Regions from separate parts of the Cellvibrio sp. QJXJ genome, predicted to be linked through region 2. Evidence: predicted binding sites of a transcription regulator. Region 2 holds the regulator's gene; each other region holds the start of a gene.

Region 1 (10,900 bases), 950 kb from region 2:
GTCGCGGTGCGCACAACGAGCGCTACATTCGCGCAATGGAGCAGGCGGATATTGATTGGTTGGTGGCCTCGGTAAAAGGTCAGCACGATTTTAAAGTGATGCTCACGCTGGCGCCCGAGCATGCGGCGCCCGGTCAAATTAAACAATTAACGTCGGCCGGTGTAGTTATCTGTGCGGGTCATACGGATGCGCATTACGAATCGGTAGTCAATGCGCTAAAAGAAGGACTCTCCGGATTTACGCATTTGTATAACGCGATGCGCCCGACTACTGGTCGTGAACCCGGAGTCGTGGGGGCTGCACTTGAGGACGCTAACAGTTGGTGCGGAATTATTATTGATACCTATCACGTGCATGCGGCGTCTGCGCGAATTGCTTACTCTGCAAAACCCAAGGGCAAAATGTATTTAGTGACGGACGCTATGTCGACTGTCGGCTCGCCGGAAAAATCGTTTCAAATTTATGGCGAAACTATTTATGAAAAAGACGGTTGCCTGGTTAATGCGGAAGGACGTTTGGCGGGTAGTGCGATTGGGATGATAGATGCGGTGCGTCTGAACACTACCTGGGTTGGTGTGGAGTTGGCGGAGAGCCTGCGCATGGCCTCGCTTTACCCTGCGCAATTTATGCAGGTGGATGATTATTTGGGGCGTATCGCCAGCGGTTATCGCGCGGATCTCGTTCATTTTACTGATGATTATCGTGTAACCCATACTTGGGTGGCGGGCGATTTTCAGGTGCACCTTTAGTAAGACCGGTCAGGCAGCGGATTTTGTTGGCAGACACGTCGTGAATACATCCATGTAGGCTTGTCGTCGACATCCCTGTCTCCGACAGTCTGCCAACAAAATCCGCTGCCTGACCTTAGTGCTAAATTTCTAGTTAATGCCACTCACTGGAGTGTTCGATGAAAGTTGTAATTTTAAAAGATGCTGCCGCTGTTGCGCGTTATGGTGCAGATATTTTTATCCAACAAATTAATCAAAAACCTGATTCAGTTTTGGGTTTGGCGACGGGTTCCACGCCGGTTGCACTCTATAAAGAGTTGATTGCTGCTTATAAAAATGCTCAGGTTTCATTTAGACGTGTGAACAGTTTTAATCTGGATGAATACCTTGGCTTGCCATCAAGCCATCCGCAAAGTTATCGCTATTTTATGAATCAACAGTTGTTTGATCATGTTGATATCGACAAGGCGCAAACTCATGTTCCGCCGGGTGATGCGCAAGATCCGTTTAACGCTTGCGAAATTTATGAAGCGGCCATTAAACACAAAGGTGGTATTGATATTCAATTACTCGGCATTGGTCGCAACGGGCATATTGGTTTTAATGAGCCATCTTCGTCACTTATGTCTCGCACACGAGTAAAAACCTTAACGCGCGCGACTATCGAAGACAACGCCCGTTTTTTTGGCGCAGACGAATACCAGCCCCATCTATCCATCACCATGGGTATAGGTACAATTCTCGAATCAAAAAAAGTGGTGCTACTCGCCACGGGTGAAAATAAAGCTGAGGCAATTAAAGCAACAGTCGAAGGGCCATTAACCGCCGCTTGCCCGGCATCGGCCTTGCAGTTGCATGAACAGGTGGTGTTAGTAATTGATGAAGCGGCTGCTTCGCAGCTGTCGGATGTGGATTTTTACAAACATATCGAAATAGAAAATCAAAAATTATTGGAAAGATTGGAGCAGTTGAAACTTCGTTGATTCACACTTCCGTTAGAGTATCGCTAAAAACCAAAAAGGCCGACTTGCAACAAGTCGGCCTTTTTATTGATTGGTATCTGAGTTATTGAACTAGCGTTTAGTCGGGGCTGGGCAGGTGGAGTCACGCACAATTAACTGCGGATAAAAACCTTCACTCTCCACGTCGCGGTGCGCGCGAATTGTGTCAATTAACAGCCCGGTCGCCCGTTCAGCAATCGTGGTATTGGGTTGCTGTGCAGTGGTGAGGTTGGGCCAGGCTTGACGCGAGAAGGGGCTGTCTTCAAAGCCGACAATAGAAAGTTGCTGCGGAACTTCCACGCCTTGAATCCGCGCGGCAAATAAAGTGCCCGCGGCTATTTCGTCGTTACAGGCAAATACAGCAGTAGGTTTTAAGTTGGATGCCAATAGTTGGCGAGTACGTTTTACCCCTGACTCAAACGAATATTCACCGGGGATAATTAATTTTTTATCGAGTGTAATTTTGTTAGCTTTGAGTGCGGCTTTGTAGCCTTCCAAGCGTTCAATACTGGATTTATGGGTTTCTTCACCACCTAAAAAGGCGATAGATTTGTGACCAAGGTCGATCAGGTATTGGGTAATTTTGTAAGCTGCTGTGCGGTCGTCGATAAAAATACAGGGGCCTTTTTTATCGGGCGGCTGCGAGCCGGACAGAATGCGCACAAATGGGATTTTACGTTTGCCCAGTGCAGAGAGTACCTCAGGCATTTCCGACATGGGTGGTGTGAGCACCAAGCCGCCTACTTGACTGCGATCCACCATGTTCAACACTTCATCGATAATGTCGTCGGCTTTGGAATCGCAGGGGTGAATCACCAACTCATAACCCTGACGGCGACATTCGCCCAATATGCCTTTTTGCATATCGATCACGTAGTTGCTGTTGGGGTTGTCGTAAATAAACCCGATGGAAGAGGCCGCTCCACGCAGTAACCGCGCAGATAGATTCGGTTGGTAGTTCAGCGCCTTGACCGCCTGCATCACTTTTTCCTGCAGCTCTTGCCCAACCGTACCCTCTTTATTAATGACGCGCGATACGGTTTTAAACGAGACGCCAGCCAGTTTGGCGACATCTTTAATCGTGGCTTTGGACTTGGGTGCGTGTTTATCGACACTGGTTTTCATAGTGGTAGGTTTCAGTTGATCAGCAAAGTGCTAGGTTAGAGCTTAGGCTGGCAGAGCGCAATCATTTCACTGGCTGTGACACCACTGATTAGCCCGGCAAATCAGTGAGGCCACGCAAGGATATGTAAAACATTTTGGATCTGTATATCAGCAGTGGCACCATGAACGCGCAAACAGATGTGGATGCGCCGACTGTTGCACAAGTGTTATTGCTGCGCGTGTTCGTGTTGACCCATAACCATAATGAGGTTTATCCATGAAAAAATTCTCTACGCTCATCGTTTTATCATTTAGTTTGTTATTTGCTGGCGCTCAGGCTCAGGCTGCCAAACAATTGGAATCACTGTGGCAAACGATCGATTTACCCACGCCCGAGTCAGTGCTTTATGTGGCCGACAAAAAGGCGCCCTACCTGTTTGTAGCATTGATTGACGGGCAGGGTGATGTGGCTGACGGCAAAGGTGGCATCACAAAATTAGCCACCGATGGCAAAGTAATCGATAAAAACTGGATTAGCGGGCTCAACGCGCCCAAAGGTATGGCGCTGCACGAGAATTACCTCTATGTGGCCGATATTACCGAACTGGTCATTATTGATATCAAAAAACAGAAAGTTATCAAAAAAATTCCTGTTGCCGATTCAGTTTTTTTAAATGATGTGACGGTAAATTCTTCCGGTGTGGTGTTTGTATCTGACACGCGCACGAATAAAGTCCACCGCTATCTGGATGGTAAAATCGAACTCTATTTGGATAAGGTCAGCAGCGCCAATGGCCTGAAAGCCTTAGGTTCTACCCTGGTGGTAGGCGCTGGCCAAGAGTTAATATTGGTTGATGCAGACAAAAATCGTGCAGTGATTGCCAAAGGGTTTGAGTCAGGAATTGACGGTATAGAAATGATTGAGCGCGGTGAGTTTATTGTGTCTTGCTGGGTGGGCTTGGTGTATTACGTTCACAGCGATGGCCGTCTTGAATTGTTGATCGATTCACGCGAACAAAAAATCAATACGGCGGACATCGGTTACGATCCCAATACCCAGCAGCTGTTTGTGCCCAATTTTTTCAAAAATACGGTGACAGCGTATCAATTGAAATAATCCCTGCAATTAATCGCTCCACTGCTTATGGGGTCTGCTAAAAGCCGTTGCAGTTGCAACGGCTTTTTATTGTCTCTATATTTGTGTTGGCTAATCTTTTTTGTTCATTTCCTGCGCAAATTTTGCCTGTTGTTCCGGCGAAGCTTCCGTTTGAAATTGTGTTTTCCATTCACTGTAGGGCATACCATAAATGTGTGTGCGCGCGTCTTCATAATCCAGCTCAAGCTGTTGTTCTGCTCCGGCGGCTACATACCATTTGCTTAAGCAATTGCGGCAAAACCCGGCGAGGTTCATCAAGTCGATATTTTGCGCATCTTTGCGACTATCCAAGTGTGCAACCAAGCGACGAAAGGCGGCGGCTTCCAATTTTTCCCGCATGGCTGGGCTGAGATCTTCAATTTTCATAGGTTGATACTCGAGTAAATTAAAATGGTGCCGATATTCTACGATGCTTTATCTGAATCAGGGGTAATTGCTGTGTTGCCGTCGTCTGTTGTGGATTAAATCCTGTTCTTGTCTTGAACCTCAATTCAAGCTGCCTATACTCAAACGGTACTGTTAAGCTTGTCGCCTGAATTGTTTTGTTATTTCACGGGTTGCTTATCTCTTCGGGGCAAGCCTGTTTTTGGATTGGGGGTTTTTGCGTGAATATCATTTTGGGCATTATTGTTGTCCTCGGTTGTGTTATCGGTGGCTTTGTTGTCCATGGCGGTAACCCAATGGCGCTGATGTCGCCTATCGAGGTATTGATTATCTGCGGAGCATCTTTCGGGGCAATGATTATTGGTAATCCGCTGTCGGTGACTATGGGGGTTATCAAATCCGGCGGCTCATTGATGACGCCCTCCAAATTCAACAAGGTGTTTTACCTGGAGCTGCTGACGCTGCTCTATGACATCCTCAACAAAACTCGACGTGAAGGTTTGATGGCCATTGAGGGTGATATCGAAGAGCCCGACTCCAGTCCTATTTTTGCTAATTACCCTTCTATTTTGAAAGATCACCATATCGTTGAATTCATCTGCGATTACCTGCGCATTATGGTGGCAGGCAATATGGCGCCCCATGAACTGGAGTCACTCATGGAGCAGGAGCTCGATGGTCATCATCAGGAAGCCTCTGTAGTGCCTGGTGCCATTCAGAATGCGGCAGATGGTTTGCCCGGTTTTGGGATTGTCGCGGCTGTGCTCGGGGTAATTATTACTATGGGTAAAATTGGTGGGCCACCAGCGGAAATTGGCGCTGCTGTAGCGGCGGCTCTGGTGGGGACATTGCTCGGTATTTTGTTTGCCTACGGTTTCATCGCACCATTTGCGAGTTATTTACAGGGCAAGGTACGCGACGAGAGCCGTTCCTACGAATGTGTAAAAGCGGTACTGGTTGCTTCCATGAACGGAGTACCACCGCAGGTCGCGGTCGAGTTTGGTCGTAAAGTTCTTTTCCACAGTGTTCGCCCCAGTTTTAAAGAGCTGGAAGAGCAATATCGCGCCAGCAAGAAGTAAGGTCGATTTTTTATGGAAAAGAATTCAGCTCAGCAACCCATCATCATCAAAAAGAAAAAGGGCCATGGCCATGGTCATCATGGTGGTTCATGGAAGGTTGCGCTCGCCGACTTTATGACGGCGATGATGGCGTTTTTTTTGTTGATGTGGCTATTGGGTAGTACTACACCAGAGGAAAAAAAGGCCATTTCTGGTTATTTTGTGGATCCGGGTAGCCCCTATGTGGTGGGCGAGGGCGGTGCTAACCCCGGTTTGATCAGCTTGGACCAGCCCGTGCAACCTTCTACCCCTACTGAAGCCCAAGAGGCTCCCGCGCAGGATGTGAATGAAGAGCAGCTTAAAAAGGAAATGGAGCGCATTGAAAATGAGCAGCTGGAAGAACTGAAAAAACAACTGGAGACGGAGATTAACGCGCTCGATTCGGTGTTCCAACAAATTAAGGATCAGATCCTCATCGATTTTACCGCGTTGGGTTTACGCATCCAGATCGTCGATAAGGATCAGCGGCCGATGTTCGATGTGGGAAGTGCCAACCTCAAACCTTATTCGGTGGATGTGTTGAACGCCCTTGCACCTATCCTCAATAAAGTGCAAAACAAAATCAGCATCACTGGCCATACAGATTCAACACCTTACGGTGTTGGAGCTACCTACACTAATTGGGAGTTATCTGCTGATCGCGCCAATGCCGCGCGCCGCGCGTTGTTGCAGGGATCTTATCCGGAAGAAAAAGTAGCCACCGTTCAGGGTATGGGCTCAGCCGCTCCCTTTCTGGTGGATCGCCCGAATGAACCCATTAACCGCCGCATCGCCATTATTGTGCTGAAAAAAGCGGTGGCCGATGCTTTGGGTAGTGGGGCAGGTATAGACAGCAGCAAGCTGATCAACAGCAGTGATACCTTCACAGCACCACCGCCAGCCGGCCCTAAGATTTTGTCGCCAACAGAGGTGAATGACGCGATTGATGCGGCCAATGCGCCCTGATGTAATTCCAATTGCCATAATGAAAAAGCCCGGATCATGTCCGGGCTTTTTCATTATGGGCAGTCTCAGTCTTGTGCAGCGAGTTGATCGCGAATGAAACCGAACAGTTTGCGTGCATTGGCTGGCGGTTTGTTCTCCTCTCGCTCCTTTTGCGCAGCGCGGACCAGTTGGCGTAAATGTTGTACATCAAGACCTGGGCAGGATGTTACCAGTGTCTGGAATATCTGTTTGTCACCTTCAATCAGCAAGTCTCGGTAGCGTTCGATCTGGTGTTGGCGATGCACGTATTGATCGCTGCGGTTTTGCATTTTATCAACCGCTGCTTTGATCTCCTCGTGATTGCCCTCGCGCATCAAACGGCCAATGTATTGAATCTGGCGACGACGTGCTTCTTTGGGGGGGAGTTTGCGCGCAATGTAAATTGCATCCAGCATGGTGTCGCTCAGGGGAATGTTGGCGAGCTGCTTTTCGTTCATATCAATGAGACTTTCACCCAGCGCTTGCAGTGCATGCATATCGCGTTTGACCTGCGATTTGCTGAGGATGTAGTCATCGGGATTGATGTCGTCGTAGTTATAAACCATAAAAATATCTGTATTGATCGGGTGAGTAGCGGCTGGTGTGCAGATTTATCTGCCAATTGATTGCCGATAAAAAGGGAAACGATGTAAAAGGTCGCGCAGCTTAGTGCACTCAAGCGGTAGTAACAACCGCTTTAGATTAACAATAGAGTATTTATTCGCCTTCTTCAAAGCGATCAGCGATGAGTGCACGGATGGCAGTCATTGCCGCCTCGGCATCATCACCTTCTGTGCTCACTTCCAGGCGGCTGCCACAGCTGGCGGCAAGAAGCATTAATGACATAACACTTTTGGCATCGGCCCACATGCCGTCGCTCACCCGCGCTTGCACCTTAGCCTGAAACTGGTTGGCTAAGGTGGCAAGTTTCGCGGCAGCGCGCGCATGCAGTCCGCGTTTATTAATGATGTCGAGAGTTTCAATTGCCATGATTTAATGTTTTTTGTGTTTATTGATATCGCGATGTCGAACCTGAACATCACTAAAACTCTGGTCAAAATAGCGTTGTAGCTTTTCTGCCAGGTAAACAGACCTGTGCTGGCCACCCGTACATCCCACCGCAATGGTGATGTAACTACGATTGTTCGCCTGATAGCGCGGCAGCCAGCGTGCCAAATAGTGCTCGATATCGTCGTACATCTCTTTGACGGTAATCTGTTCTTCCAAAAATTCGATTACATCCTGATCTTTGCCGGTAAGCGGGCGCAGGTTAGGTTTCCAGTGGGGGTTGGGAAGGCAACGTGCGTCAAATACCAGATCGGCGTTTACCGGAATACCATGTTTGAAGCCAAAGGATTCAAACAAAATTGCCATCGTCGATTCGCTGCGGCCTACAACACGTTCTTTTACCAAGTCGCGCAATTCGTGCAAATTTAAATGACTGGTATCTATGACCTGATCGGCACAATCGCGAATAGGCTCAAGCAGCTGCTGCTCTGCGGCGATGGATTCCTCAAGGCTGGTGTGTTTATCCGACAGCGGATGCTTGCGCCTGGTTTCGCTAAAACGTTGGATAAGTACGGCGGGTTGAGAATCCAGAAACAGGGTTTGAAATGGCAGGTGCGCTTCTTTCAGCGTACTTATCATCTGCGGGAATATATTCAGATCCTGCCAGGCGTTGCGCACATCAATGCCGATTGCAAAACGCTGTTGGTCATCTTTATGAATTTGTATTTGTGCAACCAGCGCGGGTAGCAGGCTGACTGGTAGATTGTCGATGCAGTTAAAGCCCACATCTTCAAGGACATGCAGGGCGGTACTTTTTCCTGAGCCTGAAAGCCCGCTTACAATCACGAGGTGCATGGTATTGACCTGCTAAGGCGCTATAGCGACCTGATAAAGTGCGGCATCGCTATCGGCAGCACGCAAACGCTGGCGATAGTCAGCATTATTCAGCGCCCCAGCCAGAGCGGCCAGTGTTTGTAGGTGCTCATCATGAGCATCTTCGGGCACTAACATGGCGAAGAGAATGTCCACAGGCTGGGAATCTATGGCATCAAAGTCAATCGGGTCAGCCAATGTCAGGAGTGCACCGATCGTGCCGCTGCAGTTTTCAACCCTGCAATGCGGAATGGCAATGCCGTGTCCTATACCGGTTGAGCCAAGTCGCTCGCGACCAATCAAACGGCGAAATAACTCATCGGCATCAATGCCAGGAACATCCTGTGCGATGGCGTTGGCCAGTAGTTCCAGAGCACGTTTTTTGCTGCCGCCTTCAACGGCACACAAGGTTCGGCCGGGGCTAATAAGATTTTGAATTTGCATGGTAGGAGGTGATTACCAGGAATCTCTCAATTGTTGAGGCAGTGAGCGGAGATGATCTCGCTGCCTCCAGGGTGGGTTAGCGATGACTGCGCATCTTTTCTTTGTGCTTAATTAATTGGCGATCCAGCTTATCGGCCAATGAATCAATTGCTGCGTACAGATCTTCGTGAGTGGCATCCGCAAACAAATCTTTGCCGCTGACATGGATGGTTGCTTCTGCTTTTTGAATCAACTTGTCGACGGAGAGGATGACGTGAGTACTGGTAATGCGATCGTGGTGGTGGCTCAGGCGCTCAATTTTGCTGCTGACATAGTCTTTCAGCGAATCGGTAACTTCCAAATGATGACCACTGATGTTTATTTGCATAGATACTTCCTCTCGATAGAAACAAAATGGTTGTGATCAGCACAACCTAACAGCTCGTCCGTGATTTTCTTCCGAATTTCGTATTTATAACCGGTTAATGATAATTAAATGGTTTTGCGCTCATTAGAGGGTGGAATATTCAGCGACTCGCGATATTTTGCAATGGTACGACGCGCTACCTGAATTCCCTGTTCCGCGAGCAGGTCGGTGATTTTGCTGTCGCTCAACGGTTTTTTGGGGTTTTCCGCACTCACCAACTTTTTAATAATTGCGCGAATCGCTGTTGAAGAGCACTCGCCGCCGCTATCGGTACTAACATGGCTGGAGAAAAAGTATTTCAGTTCGAAGATACCCTGCGGTGTGTGCATATATTTCTGGGTGGTTACCCGCGAAATAGTGGATTCATGCATCTCAACAATTTCAGCAATATCGTGCAGCACCAGCGGCTTCATAGCCTCGGGGCCGTAATCGAGAAACCCGCGTTGTTTTTCCACAATACAACTGGCTACTTTAAGCAGAGTCTCATTGCGGCTCTGTAAACTTTTCAGGAACCAGCGGGCTTCTTGCAAATTATCCTTGAGAAATGTGTTGTCGCTGCTCGAGTCCGCGCGCTTTACCATGGAGGCATAATTGGAATTGATACGCAGGCGCGGTGCAATTTCCGGGTTTAATTCAACAATCCAGCGGCCATCGCGCTTTTCAACGAACACATCCGGTACTACATATTCCGTGTCACCACTGGCAATAATATCGCCTGGGCGAGGGTTTAGGCTTTGGATCAGGGTGATGGCCTGGCTCAACTCGGCCTCTTTCAGTTTGGTGCGGCGCATTAACTGACGGTAGTCGCGACTACCCAATATAGGCAAGTAAAGTTTGGCGATTAATTTTGCCGAATCCAAAAAGGGTGTTTTGGGGTCAAACTGTTGTAACTGCACCAATAAACATTCAGATAAGTTTTGGCTGCACACACCGCAGGGATCAAACTGCTGCAGCCGGTGTTGAACTGCAACAACTTCATCCAGTTCCAGCTCTTCAAAATCGCCACGCATTCCTTCGAATATTTCTTCGATGGTAATAGACAGCATGCCGCTGGGTTCAACCGCGTCGATAATTGCCATCGCTAACACCCGGTCGCGATCTGACATGGGCGTTAAATTGAGTTGCCACATCAAATGATCATAGAGTGAGTCGGTAACGGCGCGACGACTTTCAAAATCATTGTCTTCATTGTCGTAGTTGCTGGAGCTGCCGGTTGATGAGGTTTGGTAAACATCGTCCCAGCTGGTATCTACCGGTAAATCGCTGGGAATCGAGTCGCTCCAGTCACCGCTGTCGGCGCTGAAACTATCGCCTTCACCATAGACATCGCTATCACCAAAGGATTCCCCATCGCTAAAGCTTTCGCCCTCGCCAAAACTTTCAGATTCGCCGTAGCCTGGTTCGTTGAAGTTATCAGCGGTTGATGACGAGAAATTGTCGCTGGCACTGAAGTCGGCGCTATTGTCGGTGCCGGATTCTGCAGCAATTTCCTGCTGGCGGGTGTAATCAATCTTATCGTCCGCGCTGCCTTCGTAATCGCTGCTGGTAGTTGCTGAGTCAAAACCTTCCTCAACTTCCAGCATGGGATTGGATTCGAGCGCTTCCTGGATTTCCTGTTGAAGATCCAGCGTGGAGAGCTGCAAAAGACGTATCGCCTGTTGCAGTTGGGGAGTCATTGTCAGCTGTTGGCCGAGTTTAAGCTGGAGAGATTGTTT
Region 2 (10,900 bases):
AAAACAATGGAATTGCCTGATCACGAATAGCGACGCAATCCTGCCCATCCACTATATGGCTCTTGGTGAGATCCATGTGGAAAATCTCATTCACACTCACCAGCGGAAAAGCGAAAGTTTGTTGGCCGAGCATAAACATGAGGGTTGGCATAATCGCCAGCGTCAGCGGTACTTTAATAATAAAGCGCGTGCCTTTACCCAACTCGGATTTAATTTCGACGGTGCCGTTAAGCTGGGTGATTTTGGTTTTCACCACATCCATTCCCACACCGCGACCGGACACATCTGAAATTTCTTTTTTGGTAGAAAACCCTGGTGCAAATATTAAATTGTAGGCTTCAGTGTCAGACAAACGATTGGCGGTATCTTCATCAAACATCCCTTTTTCCACCGCGATACGACGCAATTTAACCGGGTCCATGCCGGCACCATCATCGCTAATCGACAATAGAATATGATCGCCTTCCTGCTCTGCAGAAAGCACAACTTGTCCAATGCGGGACTTGCCATTCGCTTCGCGCACATCAGGGAATTCAATGCCGTGGTCAACCGAGTTGCGTACCAAGTGAACCAGCGGATCGGCTAATGCCTCTACCAGATTTTTGTCCAGATCGGTTTCTTCACCGACTAATTCCAAATTAATTTCTTTGCGCAAACTACGCGCCAAATCGCGCACCACACGGGGAAAGCGGCCAAATACTTTTTTGATTGGCTGCATGCGGGTTTTCATGACCGAGGTCTGCAAATCGGCGGTAACTACATCCAAATTTGCTACTGCTTTTACCAGGGCTTCATTGGTAGAGCCGTTACCCAACCGCACCAAGCGATTGCGGACCAACACCAGCTCACCCACCATATTCATAATGTCATCAAGGCGCTGGGTATCCACACGAACGGTAGTTTCAACTTGCGGCGCTTCTTTATCTGCTGCCGGCATAGCGGGAGCAGTCGCTGCGGCTGGTTTTGGCGGCTCTACCTTCTTGACTGCAGGTGCTGGCGAAACAGGTTTAGCAGCCTCTGGTTTAACCTCAGGAGCAGGCGCTGGCTTTGTTGCGACAGGTGCGGGAGTTGCCGCAATGGATGCTCCTGTGCCAGGGCCTTTACCCTTGCCGTGCAGCTGATCCAGTAGTGCATCAAACTCATCATCGCTGATCAAGTCACCCGAACTTTTTGCAGGCTCGGGCGCAACAGCAGCAGCTGGCGCTGGTGCATCGACAACAACGCCCGGCCCTTTACCTTTGCCATGCAATTGATCGAGCAGCGCTTCAAATTCGTCTTCTGAGATTTCGTCACCACCACCGACCGCTGTGGATGCTACAGGAGCCGGGGCTGGTGTCGGGGCAGCAGCCTGAACACCTGGCCCCTTGCCTCTGCCATGCAATTGATCGAGCAGCGCTTCAAATTCATCTTCAGAAATATCATCGCCACCACCGGATACAGTGGCGACAGGTTCAGCCAAAGGCGCAGAGGCCGCAGTCGCGGCAGGAACCCCGGCGATGGCATCCAACAATTGTTCAAATTCAGCGTCCGTAATGTCCCCAGAGGCAACTGCCGTAGTCTCCGGATTAGCAACCGCTGTTTCCGCAGTTGCTGCTCCTGCTGCACTTTCGTTGAGGTCTTCGCAAGAAACCAATCGCTCAAGCGAGGCAATTAACGCAGGGTCCACCGGTGGTAGTTCTTCGCGCTGGGATACCAATTCAAATTGCTGATTAACCATGTCGAGTGCTTCAAGCACTACGTCCATTAATTCAGAGGTAACCGCACGTTTGCCGTTGCGCAAAATATCAAACAGGTTTTCGGTGAGATGGCAGCATTCCACCATAGGAGTGAGCGCCAGAAAACCGGCCCCCCCTTTTACGGTATGGAACCCGCGAAAGATTGCATTGAGCAGATCTTTGTCTTCAGGGCGCTGCTCCAGGTCAACCAATTGCTGGCTGAGGCGTTCGAGAATTTCACCCGCCTCTACCAGAAAATCCTGGAGGATATCCTCGTCATCACCAAAACTCATTCAACGTTCCTCGAGTGACCTACAGCTTAGAAACCAAGACTTGATAACAAATCATCAACGTCATCTTGCCCGGATACTACATCTGCGCGCTCTTTGTTAATTTGTGGCCCTTCGGCTTCAGTTTTACGCTTGTGCATAATTTCCATATCGTGTGCGACAACTTCGCGATCATCTGCAAGCCCGGCAATTTCTTCGACCTGCCCAGCAATGCGCACCAAGCTGACAAGGTCTTTTTCAACATCATTGATCAAACCGATAACACGTTTTAATACTTGACCGGTTAGATCCTGAAAGCCTTGCTCCAACACAATATCTTGCAAATTCTTACTGAGTTGTTCAGTACCGGTGACCATTTGCCCGAGGAAAATATCCATGCGCTCGTACAACTGGCGAAATTCATCGGCATTCATTTCACGGCGTTTTAACCGCGCCCATTCACTGCGTAAACTATTTGCCTCTTGCCCCAAATTCATGGCGATAGGCGCAGCCTCATCGACAACGTCCATGGTTTTTTCGGCCGCTTTTTGCGTTAGTTCAATCACATAATTGAGCCGATTGGACGCATCATGAATATCAGACTTGGCAATCTTGGGCGGCTCTTTGGTTAGGTCGGCATCCACATTGAAATTGACAATTGCATTGTGCAAACCGCGTGTCAGGCGCCCTACCGATTGAAAAATATGGCGATCACGCGATTGGGTAATGGTTTGTATCAAGAGCGATGCTTCTTCAATCTCATTGCCCTGCAGTTTTTCCGCAAGCAATTTGGCGCACTCTCTCAATTCGACAACAAACTCACTGTTGAACGATGTTTGGGTTTCAGATGCCATGGCAGAGCCTTATTTATTATTTAATCGACGGTGATTAACCGACCCGATCAAAGATCTTTTCAATTTTTTCCTTCAGCGCCTGCGCTGTAAATGGCTTAACGACATAGCCGTTTACGCCAGCTTGAGCCGCCTCAATAATCTGATCGCGCTTAGCTTCTGCGGTCACCATTAATACTGGCAAGGTGCGCAACTTTTCGTCTGCACGTACCGCTTTGAGCAAATCGATACCGGTCATGCCCGGCATATTCCAGTCAGTGACCAGAAACTGGAAATCGCCATTTTTGAGCATCGGCAATGCCGTTACGCCATCGTCTGCTTCGTGGGTATTGGAAAACCCCAAATCCCGCAGCAAGTTTTTGATGATCCGCCGCATTGTTGAAAAGTCATCAACAATCAGGATTTTCATGTTCTTATCCAACGCAACCTCCAATTACCCAGAAGGGAATTTTATTAATTCATAGTCTAGTAGGAGTTAAAGCTTCGGCCAGTGGCGGCGCGTAAATCTTCAACTTTTACTGCAAATCATAGCGCAAATTGTTGTATTTACAGACTAATTTGCGATTCTGCTGGCAACGGCGAGCAAACCACACTGCCCTTGGCTGTTTTTCACCCAGTTTACGCGGGCTGCCAACCACCAAGGCGGTGGCGCAAACGCGCGGCTGCCTGGCTGTGAATCTGACTAACCCGGGATTCACTAACACCAAGCACCAAGCCAATTTCTTTGAGATTTAATTCCTGATCGTAATAGAGGGCGAGCACCATGCGCTCACGTTCGGGAAGCAAGGCAATCGCCTCGGCCAAAGCTTTTTTTAACCCATCCCGCTGAACCCCTTCAAACGGGCTAACAAAAGCACTGCTGTGTTCGGACGCGTCGATATTGCTGTCTTCTTCACCGAAGGTCTCTTCATAACTGAATAACCGGCTACCGTTGGAGTCTTGCAGCATTTCAAAATATTCTTCCAGCGATACCTCTAGTTCAGCAGCGACCTCGGCGTCGGTCGCATCGCGCCCGGTACGCGCCTCGACGGCGGCAACGGCACGCGCAACACGGCGCGCATTGCGGTGCACTGAGCGGGGCACCCAATCGCCACGACGCATTTCATCAACAATTGCTCCGCGAATGCGAATACCGGCATAGGTTTCAAAACTGGCACCGCGGGATGCATCGTATTTTTGTGATGCTTCGATCAAGCCAATCATGCCCGCTTGAATCAGATCATCTACCTGCACAGACGCAGGCATACGCATCATCATGTGGTAAGCAATGCGCTTTACCAGCGGAGCAAAGTCTTCAACATTGATTTGCGCATCGAGCAAGGTCTTTTTATCGTACATGGCTAAACCATTGACTGCGGCCATCGAACACCTTTTGTTTAGCAAAAACTGCCGTGATTATTGGCAACCCTGCCTCACTTTCTCGTGAGTAGCGATTCATAACGCTAGTCACACACCAATGTCTATGCAACTGCGTATGCGAATATTGCTAACGCGCATTCGCGGCCTGCAACAAGCGCTCGACAAAAAACTCCAGGCGCCCGGTGGGAGAATATGGCAGCGGCCATTTATCGACTGCTTGGGCCAACGCACGTATTGCCACTGCCGCCTTGGAGGCAGGGGCAAACTCCAACAAGGCTTTTTGTTTTTGCACGGCTTTACGCACATTTTCGTCAAAGGGAATTTGGCCTACAAACTGGAGTGTGACATCCAGAAAGCGCTCACAAACGGTATTGAGTTTGTTGAACATATTCATGCCTTCCTGTTGGGTGCGCGTCATATTGGCGACCACACGGAAGCGCTGCATTCCATATTCTTTGTTTAATAATTTGATAAGGGCGTAGGAATCGGTGATGGAAGAAGGTTCATCGCACACGACAATAATGACTTCGTTGGCGGCGCGCACAAAACTAACCACGGTATCCGAGATACCCGCGGCCGTGTCTATCACCAAAATATCCACTTGATCGGAAAGTTCATTGAAGGCATTGATAAGCCCCACATGCTCGGCGCTGCTCAACTCCGCCATACGCTGTACACCCGAGGATGCCGGAACAATTTTTACACCGGCGGGGCCAGTGACCAACACATCGCTGAGCGAATGAGTGCCGGCGAGAACATCCGCAAGGGTATGGGTGGCGCGAATGCCGAGCAATACATCCACATTGGCGAGGCCTAAATCAGCATCGAGCAGTACAACTCGACGGCGCAATTCAGCCAGGGCAATACTCAGGTTGACGGAAATATTGCTCTTACCTACTCCGCCTTTACCGCCGGACACAGCGATAACTTGTACTGGTCGCACTTGGCTCATCTACACGTAACTCCAAACATATTCTTCTTAAGTGTGCCGGGGTTGGCGCCAGAAAACTGGCGGTACGGTTTGTTGGCACTCTAATGGTGAACTGAGTATAGATAGGGATTAGAAAAAGATCCGATTAATTTCAGTTTCACTGTAAAAATCATAGGGTTATAGCTTTTCTTTGGCTAAGAAACCGCCGTTTCTGAACTGGTTTTCAGCAATGCCACCGCTCTGGCAACCAACTGATGCGCCCGCGCCACCTCCAAATTTTTAGGAATGTCCTGGCCATCGGTGGTGTAGGCAACGGGCAAACGGCTTTGCATCACCACACCCAGAGCCTCACCGATACTGGCGGTTTCGTCCAACTTGGTGAGAACACAGCCCTGCAAGCGCGCCGCGCCATAGGCGTGAACCGAGGCTTTGAGCATTTGCGCCTGACTATTGGACGACATCACCAAATAGGTTTTTACCTGTGGTTGGTCGGCCAAAGCATTGAGCTGGGCTTTTAAATGTGGGTCGCCGTGGCGGAAACCAGCGGTATCGATCAACACCAAGGAACAGTGACGCAGGCTGCGCAATACCGTATCCAGCGGATTAGCTTCATCCACAACACGCACTGGTACGCGCAGAATACGTGCCAGTGAGCGCAGCTGGTCGTGCGCGGCAATACGGTAAGTGTCGGTAGTAATAATCGCCACTTTGTCTGAACCATGCTGCATGACATAACGTGCAGCCAGTTTGCCAATGGTGGTGGTTTTACCCGAACCGGTGGGGCCTACAAACGCAAAGATTCCGCCTTGATCAACAATGTCGCGGCCATTGATGGGTAGCTGATGTGCGAGGTTTGCCAAGGCATCGGGCCAGGCTTCGCTCAGGGTTTTGGTTTTCGTACAGGCATTAATCACCTTGGCAACTACGTCTTTGGGCAAGCTCAAACGCTCCAGGCGACGGGCAATGCTGGCCAAAATCGGGGAATCGCTCGCAATGGTTTGTTTACCACTAAGGCGATCCAATTGCTGTTCCAGCAACAAACGCATATCGGCAATTTCTGCCTGCAGGTTATTAAGCTGGGTATTTTGGTCGAAGGTATCAATATTTGGGGTAATTGATACAGGTGCTGCTTTCTCTTTGGTCAGCAAAGCATCGATTTTTGCATCCTGGGCATTGCGAGTATTACTGAGCAGTGCTTCGCGAAATGACGCTGCCTCGGGAGTTAAATTACGCTCTTTGACTGCGGGCACAGGATCAACCAGCGGATAGCGCTCGGCGGCGCTCATGCCTTTTTTAGGGGGGCTTGCTGGCGCAGTTGCATGACGGGGAATGCCGGCATTCACTACCGTATTCTTACCCACCATAAACTCTTTGGCGGATTCTTCTGCTTTGCGCGCGGCAATCATACGCAGACGGGCACGCTCTATGTCGTCCGCTAATTGGGCGCCGGTTTTGCCGACGTTCGGGTGATCAGGAATCTGGGTGATCACCGGGGCAACTTTGCGAGTCGGTTGACGCTCCAGTATCCGGGGAGATATATCGCCATCACTCAATAGCGGCTCGCTCGACGCAAAGGTCGACTCGGCAAAGGGGCGCGTTTGCAGTTGTTTTAGCTCGTAGTCAGAGCCCATGGTGGTGAGCAACTCAACCCCCTCCGGGATACGGTTGCTGGAGAGAATGATGGCATCTGGCCCCAATTCCTGGCGAACCAATTCCAACGCACGACGCATATCAGCCGCTACGAAACGTTTGACTTGCATACTCAACTCCCGCCCGGGGTGGGCCACCTGGTTAACGATTAAATTGACTTAACACATCAGTTGTTTTTGTCGGCGCCAACACTGGCCTCGATACTGATCTGTTTGTTGTCAGGCACTTCGGTATAAGCCAGTACCCGCATATCCGGAACGCTGTGACGAACAAAGCGGGACAGCATGGGGCGCAAGGGTGCGGCAACCAAAAGAACCAGCGGTTTGCCTGCCATTTCCTGCTTCTGGGCTGCATTAATCAATGACTGTTGCAACCTGTCTGCCAAGCCCGGCTCAATAAACGCACTGTCATCAGCGCCAGCTTTTTGTGCCTGCTGAACGGTATTTAGCAATAACTGTTCCAAACTAGGCTCAAGCGTGATTACAGGCAGGTTGCGCTCGTTGCCAATGATGTTTTGGACGATTTGACGGCACAGCGCCACCCTTGCCATGGCCGTCAAAGCGGCGGGATCTTGACTCTTTATCCCACTGCCCGCCAAGGCTTCGGCGATGGAACGAATATCGCGAATCGGCACCCGCTCGCGCAGCAGGTTTTGCAACACCTTGAGCAGCGCGTTGATGCTCAGCGTGTTGGGCACCAACTCCTCCACCAATTTGGGCGATGATTTCGCCAGCATATCCAACAGCTTTTGCACGTCCTCGTGGCCGAGCAACTCAAAGGTATGCTGCTGCAGAATTTGATTGAGATGCGTCGCCACCACCGTACTCGGGTCAACCACGGTATAACCCAGAGTTTGCGCCTGCTCGCGTTGGTTAGGGTTGATCCAGATGGCATCCAACCCAAAGGCGGGATCTTTGGTTTTTAACCCCTCCAGCGAACCAAAAACCTGCCCGGGATTAATCGCCAATTCACGATCTGGGTAGACATCAGCCTCGGCCATGGACACACCCATCAGGCTAATGCGATAACCCGTGGGGTTAAGGTCAAGATTGTCGCGAATGTGCACCGACGGAATAAGGAAGCCCATTTCCTGCGACAGTTTTTTGCGAACACCTTTGATGCGACCCAGTAATTCGCCACCCTGGTTTTTATCCACCATCGGAATCAAGCGATAGCCAACTTCCAAACCGATCACATCGACAGGCTGTACATCGTCCCACCCCAACTCGGGCGCCTCGGGAGTACCGGCTGGCAATGCGGGCGTCATACGCTGCGGCGCAATGGTCGCCCCACCCTGCCCACCGCCTGGTGCATCACCAGCCAAGCGAGTACCTGCGGGAATAAAAGAATTGTCCTCAACGGCTGCAGGCTGCTGTTTACGCCAGTGGATGTAATAAGCAAGGCCGACACAAATAGAACCCAAACCCAAAAAGGCAACGTGCGGCATACCGGGAATCAACCCCATCACGATCAGCATGATTCCCGAAACAGCTAAAGCTTTAGGGGCCGCAAACATCTGACTGACTACCTGCGCCCCCATTTCATGGGCACTGTTAACGCGAGTCACCAAAATCGCCGAGGCTACCGACAGCAACAGTCCGGGAATTTGTGCAACCAGACCATCGCCAATAGTGAGGATGGTGTATTTTTCAAAGGCTTCGCCAAATGGCAAATCATGCTGGGCCATACCAATCGCCAAGCCACCAAAAATATTGATAAACATAATCATGATGCCTGCAACCGCATCACCGCGAACAAACTTGCTCGCACCGTCCATCGCGCCGTAAAAATCCGCTTCGGAAGAGACTTCCTGACGACGGGTACGCGCCTGATCCTGATCGATCAAACCCGCGTTTAAATCCGCATCAATCGCCATTTGTTTGCCGGGCATTGCATCCAGGGTAAAACGCGCACTCACTTCGGAAATACGGCCCGCACCCTTGGTTACCACCACGAAGTTGATGATCATCAAAATGATGAACACCACAATACCCACCGCCAAATTTCCGCCAATAACTACATGACCAAAAGCTTCAATTACTTTCCCCGCTGCATCGCCTCCGTTATGACCTTCAAGTAAAACTACGCGAGTGGAGGCAACGTTCAAGCCGAGGCGCAACAGGGTGGCAATAAGAAGAATCGCGGGGAATGCGGCAAAATCCAGCGGGCGCATGGCATACACAGACACCAGCAACACAACGAGCGCCAGGGCAATATTGAAGGTAAAAAACATATCCAATAGCAGCGGCGGAATCGGCAAAATAATCATCGCCAACAGCATCATTAGCAAAATGGGAATTCCCAAATTGCCACGCCCCATACCGCGCAATGAACCCAGCGCGGCTCTGCCGTTGAAGTTATTCAGTTGGTTAAACGATGGTAAGGCCATAAGCACGGATTCTTGACGGTGAAATCATTTACCTGTGCTTATCGCAAGAAGTGTACCGATTCATAACAATTGCTTAAAAAAGTACAACGATAAAAAGTGCAGCGATTAATCCACCTCACCCGAGGCGTTGTAACGCAAGTCGCGCGGGACGTTGATGTTGCGGGGGTAAGCGGGCCTGTCGCCCTTGCCTTTGCGGTAATTGCGCAGCTGGAATACGTATGCCAATACCTGGGCAACTGCGAGGTACAGGCCGGAGGGAATTTCCTGATCCACTTCGGTGGTGTAGAAAATCGCGCGCGCCAATACCGGCGACTGAATAATTTCAATATTGTGCGCTTTAGCGATTTCGCGAATTTTTAGCGCGGTGTGATCGCCACCTTTGGCAATCATCAGTGGCGTTTCCATGGTTTCGGGGTCGTATTTTAACGCGACCGAAAAGTGTTCCGGGTTGGTGATGATCACATCGGCTTGCGGCACATTGGACATCATGCGGCGCTGCGCCATTTCGCGCTGCAATTGGCGAATACGGCCTTTGACTTCAGGTTTACCATCCGTATCTTTGGATTCGTCTTTTTGATCCTGCCGCGACATTTTTAATTTTTTGTTGTATTCAAAAATCTGAATCGGCACATCAATCGCCGCAATCGCAATGGTAGTCGCGCAGAGTGCAATGGTGGCGAGGATAGATATTTCCAATGAATGAATGATGGCGACATTGGTGCTTTCATCCACCAAGCGAAACATGTCTTGCGCAAAAAACTTCAGGATAAAAATAGTGCCGCCCAAAATAACCAGTACTTTGGCAAGCGCTTTTAATAATTCAATGAGGGATTTCACCGAGAACATCCGCTTGATACCCGCGATAGGGTCCATGCGGTTGAGTTTTGGCTCCACGGCTTTGGTGCTGTAATTCCACCCACCCAATGCGATAGGGCCAACAATGGACGCAACAAGTAATAAAACCATTAAGGGCGCAATACTAAACAGGCCGTCGTAAATAGCCGCCGCAAGGTGGGCGATCATGGCATTGGGGTCGTAAATAGCCGCGCGCGTGAGGGTAAAACTTTCACGGCTAATGCCAATCAGTTTGTTGCCCATAAATTCTGCAAAAACATACAGGCCTATGGCCGCCACCATTAACACTGCCGTAGTAGTAAGGTCGCGCGAGCGGGGAACCTGCCCCTCTTCGCGCGCCTTCTCAAGTTTTCGGGCACTGGCCTCTTCCGTTTTTTCCTGGCTGCTGTCGTCATCTTCGGCCATAGGTTGCTCCTATAAAACCCTAAGGGGCAGCCCCTAAGGAGTTAGTGCCAAAGTACGCAGCACACCTATGCCCTCTTCCATAATGTCAAAATACACTGGCAGGAAGTTGGCGAAGGTAAACCACATTAAAATAAAACCGAGAATAAGCGTGATGGGAAAACCCACCGTAAATACGTTCATCTGTGGTGCTGAGCGGCTCATCACACCAAATGACATATTTACAATTAATAGCGAGGTAAACAGTGGCAAGGTAATTAACAGGGCCGCACTGAATAACCAGGAACCCATACCCACAATAGTCGCAAAGTGCGCACTATTTATACCCGCACCACCGATAGGAAACGTAGTAAAACTATCCACCATTAATTGCAAAACGACTAAATGGCCATTAACACTGAGAAATAGCAACGTGGACAAGAGCAAATAAAACTGCGACAAAATAGTCACGCTCACGCCACTGGAGGGATCATTCATCG
Region 3 (10,900 bases), 120 kb from region 2:
TCAGTTAGCACTGTTTTGCGCGTGCCATCGGCATTAATTTTTACCAAACTCGCTTTGTGAACTTTTTTATCGCGCGCATCTAATTCAATCACCGCGACTTTTTTCTGTGCGGGATGGTAACCCACTTGCGAATGAGCAATCATAGGTTTGCGAATCCAATTTTTCACAGTCGCCGCATCAATTTGCCATTCGATTACCGCACCGGTTTTATTCGCCGGAATTTTACTGCGCACCACAAACCAACCGTTTTGCGCTTTGCCACGACCATCATAAAGTTCAAGCACTGCACTGGTAGAACGAATGCTCACACGACGTTCGTTATCTTCTGGAGCAAATACCAAATGCTGCCCTTGCGCGAGCGCAACAGGATCAGCTTTGTTATTAATTTCTTTTAAACCCGTGGGATAAACCGGGAAACCGCCCGCCGTTTCATCCATCAAAAATGACTTATGGAAATAAGCCGCTGGCAAAAACTCCAGATTAAACCCGGCTTTGCCTTCAAGGGATTTTGGTAGCGGTTTTGGCAAGTTAACAGTTAAGCGCACACCTTCAGCGTTTTTAGTAACTTTGATAGAAAAATCAAACTGTTGATCGGGATAATGGAGAAACGCTTCAATGGATTGATCGGCATGATTCACTTTTCGCTCTTTGAACATGGGCGTCATATCCCACTGCTCCGGCGTCGCATTCAAGCGCACATCACCGTTAGTAACGGTGCGCTCACCGTGATGAATTAGTTCAACACCGCTGGTTTTGGAATCACTAAAAAGCCCGTCATACCAATTGCTAAACACCAGCACATTCAAGCCGGGTTTTTCGAAATAGTCTTTGTCGTTGAGAGTAAGGTCGTCTTTTGCCTGAACCGGCAAAGTGAGAGAAATAAATAAAACGGCGAGCAAACCTCGCCATTGACCGAGTTGATATGCCATGTGAATCTCCAGTTTATTATTAGCAGAAGACTTATAGTCTATTTGCACATAACATACTGGTATACTAGATTTACACTTAATAACGGAGGTTTACGCAGTAAAGGAGTTCACAACTCCCGAATGAAAACGAAACTCTTCATCACTACCTTCAATCAAGGTTTTTTCCAACGCAAGAAACTCCTGCACTCTTGCAGAAATATCCGCGCCCTCTGCTGCTCGCTTGGCGAGAACTAAATAATCTTCGTAATGACGAGATTCGGATTTCAGCAGCGATAGATAAAATTTTTGCAGCTCTTCATCCAAAAATGGAGCAACTTTGGCAAAGCGTTCGCAGGAACGAGCTTCGATAATGGCGCCGCAGATAAGGGTGTCTATATAGCGGCCGGGTTCAGAAGTACGCACTAATTTGCGCAGCTCACCCGCGTAACGGCCAGGAGTGATTTGATCATAGCTAACGCCCCTCGCCTTCATAATTGCCATCACCTGTTCGTAGTGACGCAACTCCTCGCGGGCAAGGCGCGACATTTTGTTCATCATGTCAAAATCGCCTACGTAGCGAAACATCAAATTAATCGCAGTTGATGCCGCTTTTTTTTCGCAGTTGGCGTGATCAAGCAGTAACAATGCTTGGTTGTCCAAAGCGTTTTTTACCCAAGCATCGGGGGTTTCGCAGTGCAGAAATTGCTGGATTTTGGTGAGAGCATTCATAAAGTAAAAACTATTTGTGTTGTTCGAGTGTTTCAGCAGTGATAAAACAAGGTGAAATATAACGTTCGTAATGCGCGCAAGACAGCGCGTAAAAATCTTTGTCGATATTGTCGCGAATAACCGGCAAGGGGGTCCCTTTCCAATTTGCGTGCAATGCCAAGCCATATTGCGATAAATCCTGAATCTGGCTGGCGCCAGCGCGCAATAAATCAAATACCCAGCAATAGGGATTTTGTTCGGGTTTGAATTGGATTTGTTGGTGTTTAATTTGCGCGAGCAGCAACTTTTCATCATGGATATGAATCATGTTCTGCACAATTTGCGCAAGAAATGCTTCTAACCGTTGCGCAATCAATAAACGTTGATCATGAGTATAGGCATTCCAGTTAATCACCTCATGACCAAAACGTTTACAGCCGCGACAGACACTGTCGCCAATGCCGGTAGAGCAAATTCCCACACAGGGAGTTTTTACGGGTTTTAATACAAGCATACGAATCGCGTTATGAGTGAACTGCTGAATACAGCAGTTCACTGGGTATGGAAAAGATAAAATTAATAAGCCGAACCAGTAATTCCCAACTCAATTTTCCACAAAGAACCTGCACCTGTTAAAAACAAAGTGGTACCTTCAGGGCCGCCAAATGCAACGTTGGTCAAGTTGGCGTCTACTGTGGCTTGAGCAATTTGTTCGCCGGCAGGGGTAAATACACGCAATTGGCGCGATAAGTGTTCAGTGAGATAAATGTTTCCCAAACAATCCACTGCCATGCCGTCCGGAATATGAATACCGGTGACCAGATCTTTACCCGCCTGCGGAATCCCATCAACAATTTCATACGCGCGCAATATACCCTGCTCGCCACCACCATTTACATAAAGCACACGTTCATCGGGCGATAGAGTAATACCGTTGGGATTGCTAATAGTGTCATCAACCAAGGTCACGCTACCATCCGTCGCCACACGGTAAACACCCGTTTTTTCCTGACCACCGGGTGCTGCGGCCGTTTGGAACGCGGGATCAGTAAAATAAACAACACCGTCTTCGGTGATGGCTATATCGTTGGGTGAATTAAATACGTTGTCTTGAAAGGTTTGGGCCACTGTGCTGCGCTCACCAGTTGCAAGATTGTAGCGCGACACACTTTTATACTTGTGCGTGCCCGCTACTAATAAGCCATCGTTGTCTACCGCCAAACCATTGCTGCCGGAATCTTCAATAACCGTTGTCACCTGACCGGAAGCATCCAGTTTTTGTACCCGCGATGGAAAACCCTCACTAAATACAAAATCGGAAAAGTATAAGGAATCATTGATCCACACCGGGCCTTCATATAAACCAGGCTCAGTCCGGGCAGTATTGGCCGCCTCGATGCGCACCGGGGTCAGATCACCGGCTGGTGCAATCCCTTCACAAGCTGCACCAGCAGCCATGGATGAAAAAGTAGTATCTGCGATAGATGAAACAGCAGCAGAACTGGCGGCAGACACCTGTGAGGATTGTTGCTCGCACGCCGGGAGCGTCAACAAGACTGCACTCATTAAGCCGATGGTAAATAGTGGTTTGAATAAGGTTTTCATAGAGATCCCTTTGTACTTTTAATTGCTACTTATAGTCATTGTATTTTTACTGCCGCGGACTGGTCTGGACTAGCCAAACAAGGCCGTCACCTTATCACAGTCGCCTTTAAATACCGACCTCAAAACCCGCCGAACTTAGCGCGGAGCGCATTAACAGCACGCGTCGCTTGGGTTATACTCTGCGCCCGATTTAACACGCTTTTGGTAAATCAGCACTGCGCTAGAGAAAAAGGCAGTGAGTAATTAAGTGCGCACATTGGTTGAGCGTACTTAGACATCCATGAAGGCCATGGATAGCCTCCTGACGCAGAGATCCTGCCGAGGGAGTAACCCCTACACTAATGAGGATAAAACCGTGCTTGAAGCCTATCGTAAACAGGTCGCAGAACGCGCCGCAGAAGGTATTCCACCAAAACCATTGAACGCCGAACAAGTTGCTGGATTGGTCGAACTGTTAAAAAATCCCCCCGCTGGTGAAGCTGAAGTATTACTGGATTTGATCACCAACCGCGTTCCGCCCGGCGTCGATGAAGCCGCCTATGTTAAAGCCGCTTTCCTAAGCGCGATTTTGAAAGACCAAGCTTCCTCCCCCCTGATCGATAAGCCTCTCGCGATTAAACTGCTCGGCATGATGCTCGGCGGTTACAACATCGAAACCCTGGTTAACCTGCTCGACGATGCCACTCTGGCGCCTTTGGCTGCCAAAGAACTCAAGCACACTTTGCTGATGTTTGATGCATTCCACGATGTGGAAGAGAAAGTAAAAGCCGGTAATCCACACGCCAAAGAACTGATGCAATCCTGGGCTGATGCCGAGTGGTTTACCAGCAAGCCTAAAGTGCCCGAGAGCACCAAACTCACCGTTTTTAAAGTCACCGGCGAAACCAATACCGATGACTTGTCACCGGCACCTGATGCCTGGTCACGCCCTGATATCCCCCTGCACTCACTCGCCATGTTCAAAATGGCGCGCGATGGCATCACCCCTGATGAGCCAGGCAAAATCGGCCCAATCAAACAAATCGAAGCACTGAAAACCAAAGGCTATCCATTGGTATTTGTGGGCGATGTAGTCGGTACAGGTTCTTCACGTAAATCTGCTACCAACTCGGTATTGTGGTTCATCGGCGAAGATATCCCGGGTGTACCTAACAAGCGCACCGGCGGTGTGTGCATCGGCAGCAAAGTCGCGCCGATTTTCTACAACACCATGGAAGATGCTGGCGCACTGGTGTTTGAAGCACCGGTTGACAACCTGAATATGGGTGATGTAATTGAGATTCGCCCATACGAGGGCAAAATCCTCAACGCCACTACCGGCGCGGTGATTTCTGAGTTCAGCCTCAAGTCCGATGTGCTGTTGGACGAAGTCCAGGCTGGCGGCCGTATCCCGTTGATCATCGGCCGCGGCCTGACCACCAAAGCACGCGCTTCACTGGGCTTGCCTGCAAGTACTTTGTTCCGCCTGCCAGAATCACCGGCTGACACCGGCAAGGGTTATACCCTCGCACAAAAAATGGTAGGCAAGGCGTGCGGCGTAAAAGGTATTCGCCCAGGCACCTACTGCGAGCCGTACATGACGACTGTAGGTTCACAGGACACCACCGGCCCTATGACCCGCGACGAACTGAAAGACCTGGCCTGCCTTGGCTTCTCTGCCGACCTGACCATGCAGTCTTTCTGCCACACTGCTGCGTATCCAAAGCCAGTGGATATCGAAACCCAACACACATTGCCCGACTTCATCATGACTCGCGGCGGCGTTTCCCTGCGTCCAGGCGACGGTATCATCCACAGCTGGTTGAACCGTATGCTGTTGCCTGACACCGTAGGTACCGGTGGCGACTCACATACCCGTTTCCCGATTGGTATTTCCTTCCCAGCCGGTTCAGGCCTTGTAGCGTTTGCTGCTGCGACCGGTGTTATGCCACTCGACATGCCTGAGTCTGTTCTGGTTCGCTTCAAAGGTGAATTGCAACCGGGCATCACCCTGCGTGATCTGGTAAATGCGATTCCTCTGTATGCGATCAAAGCCGGTTTGTTGACCGTTGAGAAAAAGGGCAAGAAGAACATTTTCTCTGGCCGTATCCTTGAAGTAGAAGGTTTACCTGACCTGAAAGTAGAACAAGCGTTTGAAATTTCTGACGCATCGGCCGAGCGTTCCGCGGCTGGTTGTACTATCAAGTTGGATAAAGCGCCCATCATTGAATACATGACATCCAACATCACCATGCTGCGCTGGATGATCGAACAAGGTTACGGCGATATCCGCACCCTTGAGCGCCGCGCGCAGAAGATGGAAGCCTGGATTGCCAACCCTGAGTTGATGGAAGCTGATGCCGATGCGGAATATGCAGCGGTTATCGACATCGACCTGGCGGACATCAAAGAACCCATCCTCGCCTGCCCTAACGATCCGGACGATGTGAAAGTATTGTCTGAAGTTCAAGGCGCGAAGATTGATGAAGTGTTTATCGGTTCGTGCATGACCAACATCGGTCACTTCCGCGCTGCGGGTAAATTATTGGCCTCAACCAAAGACGAGTTAACTACCCGCCTGTGGATTGCACCGCCCACCAAAATGGACGAGCACCAATTGATGGAAGAAGGCTACTACAGCATCTACGGCGTTAAAGGTGCCCGTACCGAAATGCCAGGCTGCTCACTCTGCATGGGTAACCAGGCGCGTGTAGCTCCGAAATCGACTGTGGTTTCTACCTCTACCCGTAACTTCCCGAACCGTTTGGGTGAAGGTGCGAATGTGTACTTGGCTTCTGCTGAATTGGCTGCTATCGCTGCGGTACTCGGCAAGCTGCCAACACCAGAGGAATACCAAAGCTACGCGAGCAAAATCAACAGCATGTCTTCCGAGATTTATCGCTACCTCAATTTCAATGAAATTGAGAGCTACCAAAACGCTGCCAACGAAGGCAAGCGTATTGCAGCGGTAGAGATCCAGACTGTTGCAGTGTAAGTAAAAAATAAGACGTAAGTCTTAAACGAAAAACCCGCAGCGATGCGGGTTTTTTCATTTTATCGTTTGGTATTTTGTGCTTAGGACCTAGCACGTAAATAGGCTTCAGCTTGTCGAATATCTTCCTCGTTACGAATTTCCAGGCTTTCTTTTTCGGGCATTAGATAAGGAATCAGGTGGCTACGCGGGATGATCTCCTCGCGCAAAAAATCATCTACTTTAAAAATTGAAATGGCGCCGTTGGGTAAATACAGCGAAGGCAAATCCTCCCGAAGTATTAGGCTTGTATGCTCGCCTGCGAGTAGATGTAAAAACTCACCACCACCCACATAGGCACGCATATATTTATTGCTGATTTCATAAACACTGATCAGGCGCCGACAGCAGGGAAAATCGCGGTATTCAGCGAGCGCCTCGACAATATGTTTTGCCTGACGTAGTGGCGAGGTGGGCTGCAGCAAGATAATCGTATCTTTACCTGCCGGTTTTACGCGATGAATAAACTCGGCAACTACCGGATCCAAAGGGGAATCATCACGCGCAAAATGGTAATCACGCTTAATGCGTTCAGCGCCGTAATAGTGAGCCATCGCCAGAATCTGATCGTCGTCCGATGAGACATAGACTGCATCGACAACCCCCGATTTTTGCGCCGCAATGATCGTATAAGCCAATAGCGGTTGGTCGAGTAGCGGCTGAATATTTTTTTGAATAATACCCGTTGAACCGCCACGGGCAGGTATCAGTGCAAATACGTTTGACATAGCGACTCCAGAATTCTGGCTTGCTATAGGGTGCGACCCAACTGATCGCTGATGAGAACTTATTTAGCTTAGATGAAATTGCGAGATATGAAAGCCTGAAGGCAAATAAGCCTCAGCAAAAAGCTAATCCAACAATTAGCTTTTTGCTGTAAATGGCAGGCGGTCGACAATACCACCGAGGAAACCACCCGTGGTATTCAACGCACGAACAATGGATTCCATTGCCTGGAACTGTGCCATTAAGCGCGCACGATAGGCTTCACTACGCCGCTCCAGCGCTTCTTCATTTTGCTCTACACGCTTGATGTCTTTATCAATAGTAGTTTCGCGTTCTTTTATCAAACCGGAGGTTTTCAAAAACTCATTAACCAGGCTGCTCATACTGCCCGCGAAACCACGAGTGAATGTCAGCGTACCTGTAGTTGCTCCAGGCTCTACCATCATACTCAGGCCTTCAGCTTTAGAGCCGATTGCAGGCAATAAGATATTGCCCGAACCAAATGCGGCAACGCCATCGACGGTACCTGCCACATCAGTACCACTTGAAACTACAACACCATTAGTCATACCAAAGTCAGCCAACATATCAGCGCTAACTGCACTAAAGTTCACAGTACTGGACGCGCCATAAGAGGCCGACGTAAAGACTAACTTACCGCCTTCAAAAGTTACTGCCACACTTGCATTGGCCGCTTTAACGTTAGCGTCAAGGTTAATCAAACTTTGTAAATCAGCCGCCAATTCAGCGCCCGATCCATATTGCTTACCCGCCGGCAAACTAATGGCGTTGGACGTAATACCATTTAATTGAAAAGTAAAACTGTAGTCTTTAGTGCCGCTACCAATGCCAACCAGATCAACGGGATCAGTTGTAGTTAAGGTACCCTTTGATGGTTGTTGGGTAATCACTACCTCATAAGAACCCGGCTGGCTTCTTGCCGAGAATTTAGTGACATCGATATTTGAAACCGACGAAGAAGCTTTAGGCACAAATAAGTCGCGCACAAACTCAAAGTTATCGTCTATGGCCGCGCGGAACCCGGTGCTGTCGTCTTCATATATTTTGAGAGTGCCATCCAGTTCGGTACGAATACCTAAATTTGACAGTGTACTGAACCCCTCACCGATTCCAGGAACCGCATTCGTTAATACATTGCGGATACTTTGCATCAAATTTTTAGCGAGAGGATCACTTTTTAAACTGCCAAAATCATCCAATTCAGCATCAAAACCGACAAGTACATCAACTTCAGCCTTGAAGGTATTGTATGCCTGAACAAAATCACGGATGGTTTGTTCGGCGACCGATTTGTCTTCAGAGATGACCAAACTAATGGTTTCAGTGGCTGAGCTGGTGAACAAATCAAACTCCAAACCATCGATGACATCTTTCACCTGGTTGGATTCGCGGCTTACCAATAACCCATTTACACGAATTTGTGCATCCAGCCCCTCTTGTTGCTGAGTCAGGTTTTTAGTGGTCTCGTTAAAGTTAAATGCGGCAAGCCCAACGGCAGCCGGATCTTCTGTTGCAACAACTTCGATTTCGTTTTTAGCACCAGTACTGGCAGTCATCAACAGCCTGTAAGAACCGCCATCACTAACAATACTTGCCGATACACCAATATCGGCAGCGTTGATCGCATCACGCAGACCAGTCAGCGAGTTATTGGAATCATCAATGGTGATGGTTCCACCGGTTTTGGTGGAATCCACGGTGAATGCGGTGTTTCCTGCATTCCAATCCCCCAAACGAATGGTCAAAGTGCCTTTGCCAACCGGACTCGTCATAGCCGCAAAACTGGCAGAGCTGAGGGATTGAGCCTGAGCAACTTGCTCGACTTTTAACTGATAGCTACCCGCCACAGCCTTTGAATCCAGCTTGGTAATGCCAATCAAACTGGTATCTGGAACGGACAGGGCTTTGGCATTAAATGTATCGGCGCTACCAAGCGCGGCGGCAGCGGTTTCCAGCTTCGCAAGCGAGCTGCGCAACAGGCCATAATCTGAAATTTGTGTTTGCAGAAGTGTCTTTTGACTGGTCAAGCGCTGCGCCTGAACCATCTTGTTCGCTTCGGTAAGCTGGTCAGCGAGCTTATTACTATCGATACCAGAGCCAGACCCTAACGCACTGACAATGCTAGAACCTATTGATCCGTTGTTGTTTGTCGTACTGGATGTACTGGTCACCATAGATACCTCCACACCAAAAAATTACCGCTTCGCATAGGCTAGCGGCAACGAATGGGTAAACTTTAGCCGGTTTTGCCGCTATTTCTCAAAAAACCTGATTTTTAATAACAAAGCATAAAACAGGCCAGCACGAACAATAGGCCCATTAAATCAATCGTTATAAATGGGCAAAGTGATATAAAAAGTAGTGCCTTTTCCTACCTCGGACACATAGTCAATTGTACCACCCATACGATCAACCAACGCCTTGGTAATACTCAACCCCAGGCCTGAGCCATCCCGCTTACGGGTATCCGATGAATCCACCTGGGCAAAACGGGTAAATACACGCTGATGGAAAGACGCAGGTATTCCCTGCCCCTTATCAATTACCTCAATGTGAATGCGATGCGCTTCTTTGGTCATGCGGATCTGCACAGGATTATGCTGATAAGAAAATTTGATCGCATTGGAAATCAGGTTGGACATGACCTGCAAAAAACGATCACCATCTAATTTTGCTTTGAGCCCTATTAAGGATTCATCGGGCAGGTCGAGCTGTAAATGCACAGCGTAACGCTCCGCATAAGCAAGATGTTGCTCCACAGCCTGCTTTAAGAGTGGATACACCTCATGCACATCAATGGTTAAATTGGCACTACCAAATTCCAGTTTATCGATATCCAGAATGTCATTAACCAAACGCGACAGGCGATCCGCATTGGTTGCCGCAATAGACAAGAGCTGTGCCAGCTTTTCATCCAAAACACCAACACCACCATTCAGCGCCACGCTCAATGCACCTTTGATAGACGTTAATGGAGTGCGCAATTCATGGCTGACGGTGGAGATAAATTCTGCTTTAAGTTGTTCAACCTTTTTACGCTCGGTGACATCGTGAATGATAAAAGTAAAAAATAATCGCTCTTTAATATCCACCGGGCTAATACTGAGTTCAACATTCAGACTCACTCCGTCACTGCGCCGCGCAACGCGCTCTTTTTCGCCTTCCACAACTGAAGAAAAAAGCGCAGCACCCGACAAATCAGACAGAGAGGGGATTAAATCTGCAATCTGTAATTGCTCAAGGTTTTCTAACGAATAGTTAAACAGTATCGCAGCAGCCGGATTGGCCTTTTCAATTACACCACTGCTGTCCACTACTAAAATTGCCTCAGCGGCACTTTCCAAAATAGCGGCGAGTTCTTGCGTGCGCTGCTCAACGAGATTATGAATATGTTGGGTACGCCCTGATATCAGCAACAAAAAACCACCCAATAAACTGCAGAACAGCAAACCACCCACCAATACAAACCACGACTCCAAACCCTGCTTGCTCGTCAAAAAAAACTGTGTAGGTGCGATACGAATCTGCAGGCGCCGCCCACCTAATGTGACTTCATCCTCAAGGATTAAATTATCAGCATAGGCAGGTGTGGCCACCTGCCCCTTGGTGTAAAACCGTAAAGGGTCTGTCGCTTGGGTGATGTCAGTAATAATCAGGTTGTAATTCGCCGACGCAAAGGGCAATAAAGTAGCGGCAATTAAATCGTTAGCGCGCACAATGGCCGTCGCATACCCCATAAGCATCGGTTTATTTGCAGCTACTTCGGGTTTCAAATAAGCCAAACTGAACACCGGATAGAACGCAATTATCGCCGGCGAATAGGTTTTGTCCTGCAACAGCTGCAAAGGCTTGGTCATAGCCAACTCGCCGGTCTTCGCGGCGCGCTCAATTGCGTCAAAGCGCTCAGGGTCTGCCGCAACAT

The links. The regulator FliA, encoded in region 2, starts transcription of late flagellar genes. The targets are predictions, from matches to a motif close to TAAAGTTATNNNNNNNNCGGCCGATANCC.
Region 1: a site for FliA is predicted at 4,366-4,394, ahead of motA (flagellar motor stator protein MotA). Genes of this name have one in related genera too.
Region 3: a site for FliA is predicted at 9,189-9,217, ahead of fliD (flagellar filament capping protein FliD). Genes of this name have one in related genera too.

The regions. Positions count from the first base shown of each region.
Region 1 covers NZ_CP101662.1:2,024,825-2,035,724, reverse strand. Annotated here, with positions in the region: gene nagA (N-acetylglucosamine-6-phosphate deacetylase) at 1-749, shown strand, start outside; gene nagB (glucosamine-6-phosphate deaminase) at 908-1,711, shown strand; gene NNX04_RS08855 (LacI family DNA-binding transcriptional regulator) at 1,802-2,854, opposite strand; gene NNX04_RS08850 (GTP-binding protein) at 3,111-3,950, shown strand; gene NNX04_RS08845 (DUF1244 domain-containing protein) at 4,041-4,355, opposite strand; gene motA (flagellar motor stator protein MotA) at 4,595-5,452, shown strand; gene motB (flagellar motor protein MotB) at 5,465-6,436, shown strand; gene yjgA (ribosome biogenesis factor YjgA) at 6,502-7,020, opposite strand; gene NNX04_RS08825 (HPr family phosphocarrier protein) at 7,172-7,444, opposite strand; gene rapZ (RNase adapter RapZ) at 7,448-8,317, opposite strand; gene ptsN (PTS IIA-like nitrogen regulatory protein PtsN) at 8,330-8,779, opposite strand; gene hpf (ribosome hibernation-promoting factor, HPF/YfiA family) at 8,856-9,146, opposite strand; gene NNX04_RS08805 (RNA polymerase factor sigma-54) at 9,251-10,900, opposite strand, start outside.
Region 2 covers NZ_CP101662.1:1,073,040-1,083,939, forward strand. Annotated here, with positions in the region: gene NNX04_RS04595 (chemotaxis protein CheA) at 1-2,008, opposite strand, end outside; gene NNX04_RS04600 (protein phosphatase CheZ) at 2,035-2,838, opposite strand; gene cheY (chemotaxis response regulator CheY) at 2,873-3,256, opposite strand; gene NNX04_RS04610 (RNA polymerase sigma factor FliA) at 3,454-4,197, opposite strand; gene NNX04_RS04615 (MinD/ParA family protein) at 4,322-5,146, opposite strand; gene flhF (flagellar biosynthesis protein FlhF) at 5,320-6,885, opposite strand; gene flhA (flagellar biosynthesis protein FlhA) at 6,942-9,164, opposite strand; gene flhB (flagellar biosynthesis protein FlhB) at 9,270-10,424, opposite strand; gene fliR (flagellar biosynthetic protein FliR) at 10,458-10,900, opposite strand, start outside.
Region 3 covers NZ_CP101662.1:956,445-967,344, forward strand. Annotated here, with positions in the region: gene NNX04_RS04095 (glycoside hydrolase family 9 protein) at 1-929, opposite strand, end outside; gene NNX04_RS04100 (tRNA-(ms[2]io[6]A)-hydroxylase) at 1,020-1,637, opposite strand; gene NNX04_RS04105 (DUF1289 domain-containing protein) at 1,648-2,130, opposite strand; gene NNX04_RS04110 (SMP-30/gluconolactonase/LRE family protein) at 2,193-3,221, opposite strand; gene acnB (bifunctional aconitate hydratase 2/2-methylisocitrate dehydratase) at 3,577-6,195, shown strand; gene NNX04_RS04120 (acylneuraminate cytidylyltransferase family protein) at 6,276-6,959, opposite strand; gene fliD (flagellar filament capping protein FliD) at 7,095-9,152, opposite strand; gene NNX04_RS04130 (CHASE domain-containing protein) at 9,303-10,900, opposite strand, start outside.